Regions from separate parts of the Halomonas sp. CnH100-B genome, predicted to be linked through region 1. Evidence: predicted binding sites of a transcription regulator. Region 1 holds the regulator's gene; the other holds the start of a gene.
The links. Region 1 encodes FliA, which starts transcription of late flagellar genes. Its sites were predicted from a motif close to CTAAAGTTNNNNNNNNNNCNGCCGATA; they were not measured.
Positions count from the first base shown of each region.

Region 1 (4,423 bases):
CTGCACCAGCGTGCGTACGGCATCGCGCACCGGGGGCGATACGGGATGCGGCGCTGCCGAGTGACAAAACAGCAGGCCCCATAGCCCATTATCGCCCTGCATGGCCAGGCTCAGCGAACCGCGTACGCCTAGCCGCTGCAAGTAGCGCTGGCGCTCCGGCGCAGGGGCTCGTAGAAAACAGTGGCGCAGATCGACGTTCTCACCATCTGGCGTACACGGCAGCGGCGGTTCGGCGGGGGCACAAACGTCATAAATCAGGCGAACGGGATGCCGTTCGTAGGTTCGGCGTAGCGTGACGGGGAAGTCACTGGCCGGGAAGCGCTGCCCCAGCAGCGCAGGCAAAGGACCACCTTGCGCCTCGGCGACGATCAGCCCGTGCCAGTCGCTATCGAAATGGCACACCGACACACGGTCGTGGCCGGTCAACTGCTGCACGGCGCTCACCAGCACATCCAACAGCTCTTCTTGATGGGTCGCTTCGGCCAAACGCATCAAGCGCTCGTTGACAGTGCCTAGCAGTCGCCGTTTGCCCAACGGATTAAGAGGTTCGAGCTCGACGATCACATGGTGATGGGTGCGGTGAGCGTGGATCTGCAGCCGCGTGGTGGTATTCGGTGGCCGGAAGGCCAGGGGGCTCGCCAGCCGCTGCTGCCCTTGAAGCTCTTGGCGCAACCGCTGACTCAATCGTTTACCCAGGACGCTGGCAGGCGTCAGCGCCTGGTGCTCTTGATCCACCACCCCTAGCAGCTTGGTCAAATGACGGCTGACCGCTTGAATGTGCTTACTCTCAGCATCGAGCACCATGACGGCGCCAAACGATTGGAGTAGCGAGTGATGCTTCGACACGAAGATAGCCTCGAGATAGTGCTTTACCCCTCGACCTGCTGCCGTAGCAACAGTTCAACGCGCCGGTTGGCTGCTCGCCCTTCCGAGGTAGCGTTACTTTCCATGGGTTGGGTGTCGGCGTAACCGACCGCCCGCATACGTGAAATGGCAATGCCTTGCCGTTCTAATTGGCGCACGACCGCAATGGCACGCCCTACCGACAGTTCCCAGTTTGAAGGAAACCGCGACGTCGAGATAGGCACATTATCGGTGTGGCCTTCAACGGAGATTTGACCGTCGAAGGTCTCCAGTACGGAGGAGAGCCGTTCTAACACATCTTGCCCTTGAGGCGTTAGCACATCGTTCCCGCTGGGAAACAAAAGGCTGTCATCGATGCGCAGGGTCACCCCTTCTTGACCCTGGGAGACGCTCACACCGGGTATATCCAGCCCTGCCATTTGAGGCTGCAAGCCATCATAACGGGGGTGGATACCGGTGGCGAGACTGGCCAGCGGCAGCGATGTCACGGCGTTGGCGGCACGCATGGCATCGCTGTCGTCCCCTTCGCCACCGTCCGGCGGCGTCAGGGCCAGCAGCAGAACGAACAGCGTGATGAGCAGGGTGAGGACATCCAGATAGCTGGTCAACCAGCTTTCGTCGCTCTCCCCCGCCGCAGCGGGCAGCTCCAGGGCATGCCGTGAGTCGCGGTCGAGCATGGCATTACCCTTTGAGTGCGGAGCCTACGTCGGGACGCGGTTTGACGTTGGCGTCACGGATTTCATCATGGTAGTTCGCCACGAAAGAGTTGAGCGTCTCTTCGATGAACGATGGCAGGCGACGCTTGGTGATCAGAGAAATGCCTTCTAGCACCATGTTCATGGTGATCAAACGCTCTTCGGTGCGCCGCTCTAGTTTGACCGCAATGGGCTTGAACACGAGATTGGCCAACAAAATGCCGTAGAACGTGGTCAATAGCGCCACCGCCATACGCGGGCCGATGACCTGCAGATCACCCGCATCCATCACTTCGAGCATGTTGACCAACCCCACCAGCGTACCAATCATCCCGAAGGCGGGTGCGTAGGTCGCCATGGTGCGAAAAATCTGCGCTTCGGCGTGTTCGCGGGCTTTCAAGCGGGCGATACGCCAGCGCAACATGTCGAAAATCTCATCCTCTTTGGTGTTGGCGATCACCAGTTGGATGCCGGTGCGCAGAAACGGGTTACGGGTGTGCTCGAGCTCCCGCTCTACGGCACGCACATCGCCTTTGAACCATAGCCGCGACATGGCGACCAGTTCGTTGATGTCGTCGCGCACGTACGTATTTTCACGGCGAAATACCAAGCCCACCAGGCGAACCACCCGCAATACTTCCTTCAACGGATAGCTGATGAAGGTCGCCGCCAGCGTACCGGTGATCACGATGGCCAAACCCGGCAAATTGATAAAACTTTCGGGCGACTCTGCGGTAAAGAACAGCACGCTCACCAGCAGCAACATGCTGGCAAAGATACCGATCAGCGTAGATGGGTTCATCAACGGCTCCTCGCCGGTTAGGGTTAGTGAGTTCCAGGGTTAATCGTGTTCGTGCAGGCGCGCCCGCAGGCGGCTCACCGCCTGGCTGTGCAACTGGGACACCCGCGACTCGGTGACGCCCAGCACGGCACCGACCTCTTTAAGATTCATCTCTTCTTGGTAGTAGAGCGCCATCAAGAGCTTTTCACGCTCGGGCAGTGCTTCGATGGCCTCGATCAGCGTTTGCCGCTGCTGCTCGTCGAGCAGCTGGTCGAACGGCCGGTGCTGGGCATCGTCCCCGGCGGGCTCGCCGCCATCGGCGACCAGCTCTTCGAACGGCAGCAGTTGGCCGCTATTGGTGTCGTTCAACAGCTGTTGGTATTCGCTCAGCGGCATCTCCAGCTCGCGGGCAATTTCGCCCTCTTCAGGAGGACGCCCCAACCGCTGCTCTAGACGACGCACTGCGTCATCCACCGCCCGCGCCGAACGGCGCACGCTGCGCGGCAGCCAATCGCGGGTGCGCAGCTCATCCATCATGGCACCGCGAATCCGCTGGCTGGCAAACGTTGCAAACGTTGCGCCCTGGGCAGCGTCGAAGCGTCCCAGCGCTTCCAACAGCCCGACCATGCCCGCCTGGATCAGATCATCTAGCTCAATACTCGCGGGCAACCTTACCTGCAGCGTTAAGGCCTGACGTCGCACCAGTGGCATGTATTGGGTTAACAGCTCACTCTGTTTGATCCTGCCTTGTGCTGTATACATCCTCGTGCCTCGCGGCTAAACGACCTTTACTGATAGTTCACTATCACCTGTAAACCCTGCACGCGTACCGGCCGCTGGCCGGGGGACAGGGCAAATCGGAAGTGCAGCGGCGCATTCGCCAGCGCACCTTCCAGCGCGGTGGTGCTGCCACGCATGCCCGACAGTGCTACACAGCGCTCTGGGTGACACAGCCACGCGTTGATAGGCTGGCTGGGAGGCGCCTCGAACCGCCACTGAACACGGGACAGGGTCGCCGCCCCCAACGGGATGCCTGCCGGTGGCGCAATCGCCTGACTGTTGCTGGTGCGGTCACTCATAGCCACCAGTACGCCCGGTACGTCGCGACTCCAGCTGCCGGGGGTCGCCGCCTGTACGTCAAGCGACAGCAGGGCAGCACTCAGCATTGCGGCGAGCGCTAACCGCCCAATGCACGACTGTACAACGTTTTTCCACACCGGTAAGGCCATCGGTCTCATACGTTGGTCCCCATGCTGCATCATTTTCACCTCGGCGGACAGCCGTTCAGCGCGCCAGCAGTAGCAGCTCGATGTCCAAGTAGTGCGCGGCGGCATCACGCAAATTCTCCAGCAGCCCTTGGCGCGGTAGGTGCGGCTCGTGGAGCGCTAGCAGACGTCGCGGGCCGCCGTGCTCCCGCACTTGGCGAAGCACCCGATACATACTGGCGAAGGCATCGGCATCGCTGCTGACCCATAGCGCCCAGCGGGCATGCGCCTTCGCCAGCGTGGCCAGCGACGGCGTGTCGGCCATGACCACCTGAATCTTCCAATCCTGGGGGTCGCCTGCCCATTGGCGGCCCAACGCAGACCACTGCCCCAAGCGGCCGCGCACTTTATCCACCTGCGCGGCCCCCGTGTTCGGGAGCCCTACCACGACCAGCGGTTTTTGAGGGCGCGGTGGCGTCACCGTCGCGGGCTCGGCGGCCGAGGCGACCGTGGGTGCCAAGGCGTCCTGGGTATGCACCGCGGCCTCTTCGGCAGTGACGGGCGCGGCAGGAGCCGCTGTTGCGTCCTGGGCATCTTGCGGTTCGTCCTCTGCGGCCCGCTGCTGGCGCTGCAGATCGGCCCATTTACGCAGGCCCGCCGCTTGATCTTGACCGCTCATACCAAGCCCTCACGACTGACACTGCCTAGCTGACGAATGGCATCGCGGGCCATCAATACGTGCACCAAGGCGTCCAGCAGCGCGGTGTCGCGGCGTTTTCGCTGGGTACCTAGCAGACGCAGCAGATCGGCCCGTAAGGCTTGGGCCGCTTCGTCATCGGCCAGGTCCAAATGGCCCGCCACTGCGGCGGCACCGCTGG
Region 1 is NZ_JAMXRX010000008.1:49,455-53,877, reverse strand. Features, by position in the region: gene NH398_RS16310 (diguanylate cyclase) at 1-846, opposite strand, end outside; gene NH398_RS16305 (OmpA family protein) at 870-1,541, opposite strand; gene NH398_RS16300 (MotA/TolQ/ExbB proton channel family protein) at 1,546-2,361, opposite strand; gene NH398_RS16295 (RNA polymerase sigma factor FliA) at 2,401-3,102, opposite strand; gene NH398_RS16290 (flagellar protein FlhE) at 3,129-3,578, opposite strand; gene NH398_RS16285 (hypothetical protein) at 3,625-4,224, opposite strand; gene flhF (flagellar biosynthesis protein FlhF) at 4,221-4,423, opposite strand, start outside.

Region 2 (4,423 bases), on a different contig from region 1:
TCGATTGCCGACTGTGCAGAATCGAAATCAGCAACGCTGAGAGCATCAATTCCCAGAGTACTTGCTGTAGCGTCCACGGTACTAATAGAAAGGTTATCAACATCAGCGGTGGTATTGGCACCCACTTGAATGTTCAAAGTACCGTCTGCGTTCAGCAAGTTAGTACCGTTAAATGTAGTCGCGTTGGCAACACGAGTAATTTCAGAAATACGCTCGTCAATTTCTAGCTGGATAGAAGAGCGGTCTTCTGCAGTGTTGGTATCGTTTGCGGCCTGAACTGCCAGCTCACGAATACGCTGAAGGTTGTCGCTGATCTGGTTCAGACCGCCTTCTTGGGTCTGTGCCAGAGAAATACCGTCATTGGTGTTACGCTGAGCTTGCTGCATGCCCGTGATTTGAGCGCTCATGCGGTTAGCGATGGCTTGACCAGCAGCGTCGTCAGCAGCGCTGTTGATACGCAGGCCAGAAGACAGACGCTCTTGCGCCTTGGCCAGCATTGCCTGGGAGTTAGACAGGTTGTTCTGACCGATCAGGGCAGTGATGTTCGTATTGATCACAGACATGGAAGTGCTCCTTGAAGATTAACTGGCCATGTGGCCTGCTTTGCGGCGGTCAACCGCCGTTATTTTAATTAACGGCGGCTCAGTCAGAATCTTTAGAGAAATATGCCTTTTTTTTGTAAAACAATGTAACGAAGTTAGTTATTACTCTGCATGGCACTCAACATACTGAACTGCTGAGCCAGATATGCCCCCGTCGAGTTCATCTGTGCGATCATGCCATCCAACTGTGCAAATTGACTGCGATAGCGCTCAATATTGCGCTCGATGCTAAGTTCAGTGCGCGCAATTCGCTCGTCGAGGTTCTCGATACGCCTCTCGGCACTATCAACGGATACTTGGATGATACCGTCGTCAGCCGTGATCGATTCAAGTGTGGTATTCAAACGTCCAGCAAAGCCGCCTTCTTCGGTCTCCCCTGCAAAGAAGGACGTTAGCCCTTCTACGTTGGTGGCAATGGCTTCATCAAGCGTTGTTTCATCGATTTGGAGACGACCACGCTCATCGATATCGATGCCAATTTGCGCAAGGCGATTCAGGTCACCGTTACCTAAGCTATCAGTAATATCGCGACGAATTCGGTTCTCTATGGTGCGCACTGTGCGGTCGCCTAGCAGCTCCCCAGCAGTTTCGCCCTCACCATTGAAAGCCGTCATCCGGTCGATGGTGGAGCGCACTTCGTTATAGGTGCTGACGAACTCTTCGATCGTTTCCTTCAACGACGCTTCGTCACGCTCTATCACCAAAGATACTGGGCTCTCTGACACGGCAGAGATATCCAGTGTTACCCCTTGGATAGCTCCTTCGATACGGTTGGTCGTCCCAGTGATGGCAATCCCATTCACTTCGAGTTCAGCATCTTGACCAGGGCGCAGCGTAGCACTGTCCATGGTGAGCTGATCCAGCCCTGAAAAACCGACTACCGAAGCCTCTTTGCCTGTTTCTTTGGAGCTCAGCGCCAGTCGATAACCAGTCCCGTCGTTAACGATAGAAGCCGTGACACCAGACTCAGCGTCGGCATTGATTTGGTCGCGCACGTCCTCAAGGGTGCTATCGGCGGCAATGTCTAGGGAGTAGCTGCTGAGAGGCGCAGCCCCCGCATCAAAGCTTCCGTTCGTATAAGTGGCACCAAAATCGATGGTTAACGTGGTAGCGGCCGTCGTCAACACCTGATCCATTGCTACGCTATTGGAGGCGACGCTTCCACCTTTGGCAAGTTGAATCACGTTGATATCGTAACGACCTGCATTGGCGGTTTCACCCGCGTTGGCGCTAACACCTTCACCTGTCACCGTACTGGTCTGCTGACGGAAGGTAGACGTATCGTTCAACGCGGTAATCGATTCTTGCAGGCGATCCATAGCCGACTGCAAACGCCCGTACGCCGAAATCTTGGTCTGTTGCGTATTCTGCTGCTGGGTCAGTGGCGTTAGCTTTTGCCGTTCAGAGGCTTGCAACTGAGTCAACAGGCCATTCAAATCCAAACCTGAACCAACGCCAAGAGAGGTAATCGTCGCCATGAGGCTCAGCTCCTTTTAAATGAAAATAGTATGACTGAATCTATTATCGGCAGCAGGGAGAGAAACTTTAGCGGAATGATGGCAGTGAAGAGACAAAAAGGCCTAGAGAGATCTCTAGGCCAGAAAAAGCGAACGAGCCAAAGTTAGCCTTGACCTGTTTGTCCTAACGTCGCGAGTTGCTGAGACAGGTAAGCGCTAGTCTGGTTCATCTGGCCTACCATGCTGTCCATAGCAGCGAACTGCGCGCGGTAGCGCTCCACAGTCTGGTCGATTCGGCTCTCTGTGGTAGCAAAGCGATCATTTAACGATGCCACACGACTCTCTGAGCTGCTCACGGCGCTTTCCAACCGACCATTGGTTCCTACAAGCTGCTCAATCGCTGATGAAATTTGTCCTGCCATGCCACCCTCGCTTGATGCTCCTGCAAAGAAATTCGCTAATTGATCGGGTTGGTTAGCGATAATGCCATCGAGTTGTTCGTCGTCGACCGCCAACGTTCCATCCAACTGCAACGAGATACCAATGTCAGACAGCATGTTGAAACTATCGCCACTGGTACGACTGCTCAATGCTTGGCGAAGTGTGGTTTCAACGGCCCGCGTAGCGCTGTCGCCATTTAGCTCGCCGGCGCTATCACTTTCTGGGTTGTAGGCCGTGAGACTCCCTATCGTATTCTTCAGAGCGTTATAATCATCGACGAATGCCGTCAATTGCTCGCGAATCGCATCACTATCCTGAGAAACGGTGACGGTGCTGCTTGCATTGGCTTCTGACAACGTCAGCGTCAGCCCCTGAATGGCACCTTCGACACGATTGGTAGCGCTCACGATATCAATGCCGTTGACGTTGAACGCGGCATCCTGGCCCGCCTGCACCACCTGGGTATCACTGGTGGTGACGCCAGCGTCCAAGATTTGCGTGAAGTTGGTGCTTTGGATACTAGCAGCAGCGCCAGTTTCTGTTGCATTCACAGATAGGCGGTAACCTTCACCATCATTAATAATAGAAGCACTTAAACGTCCCTCACTCTGAGCGTTGATCGCATCCCGCATGTCTTCTAGCGTACTGCCATCCTCAAGCGTAATGGGATCTATGCTGCCTTCTGCTAGAGAGAACGTTAGCGATTGCTGACCAGAAACCAGTGCCGTATCAGGCGCGTCCAGGCGCTCCGTCACTAAGCTGCCTGCTGTTGCTAGCTGATCGACTTGAATATCGTATTGACCTGCTTGAGCCTCATTATCGCTAACGGCAGTAACGGCGCCTCCCTCTACGCTAGTACTCAGGCTTTCAAACGCATCTTGCTCATTCAGTGCCTTGGTAGAAGCCTGGAACGAAGACAGAGCGCTTTGCAGCTGCCCATAGGCAGAAATTTGTGCTTGCTCTGATTCGATACGCTGCTGAATGGGCTCGAGTTTAGCGCGCTCTGCTTGCTGCAACTGGGTCAGCAAGCCATTGAGATCCAAACCAGAACCGATACCTAACGATGTAATAGAAGCCATAATCCAACCTTTAGTGGTGCGTTTTACTCGCTATTAGCCACTCCTAATCAAGAGGCAACACACTTCCTAGCGTAGTACGACAGTCCGTAGTGACGGTTAAAAATTAACGATGTCATATAATTCTCGGCAATAAAAAACACGAGTTAAACAGTATGACTAATTTTTAAGTATCTATATGTAAAAACAAGTAACAATACGAATCTAAAAAAAGTTTGAATATTATTGGAAGCGTTAAATATAAACATCAAAAGCTGCAATTTTTTGACAGCTCGCCATCTTTTTCTCCCTGGGTGCGACGACACGGCGCGAAAAATATAGACCTTGGTCTAACACCCAACCCTGCTTTACAATGCACCGCAGCAACTCCATTTCGCTGCGATTGCAGGAGCCACACCCCATGCCCGCTGAAGCGCTACCCTCTGCGTCGACTGCCTCTTTTCACATTCAGCGTAGCTTACGCCACTGCCTTTCTAGCATGGCAGAGCTGCTGTATGAGAGCGGCCACGTGCTCGAAACGATCACGCTGCCGCAGCGTGGGTTGTCACGCCAGGAGCTAGACGCTCTGCGCCATCAGCACCCTCGTTGGGCGCTTTGTCAGAAGACGTTGGAAGAGAGCGATGCCGCCATGCTTAACGACTACGGTCGCTTCGTTTTGACGCCACTCGGTCGAGAATTGATGTTCGATATGTTTGGGCAAGGCGCCGCTGACTGCGCCTAACCGATGTACAGAAGCACAAGACAAGTAAAGAAAACGCCCGCTGGAAGGAAGCGGGCGTTTCAGAGCACTCAAATAGCACTAAGTCGTTGAGAATACGACCTAACGCAGACCGAGCAGTGAAAGAAT
Region 2 is NZ_JAMXRX010000004.1:44,929-49,351, forward strand. Features, by position in the region: gene NH398_RS09845 (flagellin) at 1-563, opposite strand, end outside; gene fliD (flagellar filament capping protein FliD) at 698-2,080, opposite strand; gene fliD (flagellar filament capping protein FliD) at 2,224-3,579, opposite strand; gene NH398_RS09860 (hypothetical protein) at 3,977-4,297, shown strand.
Region 2: a site for FliA is predicted at 2,125-2,151, ahead of fliD (flagellar filament capping protein FliD). Genes of this name have one in related genera too.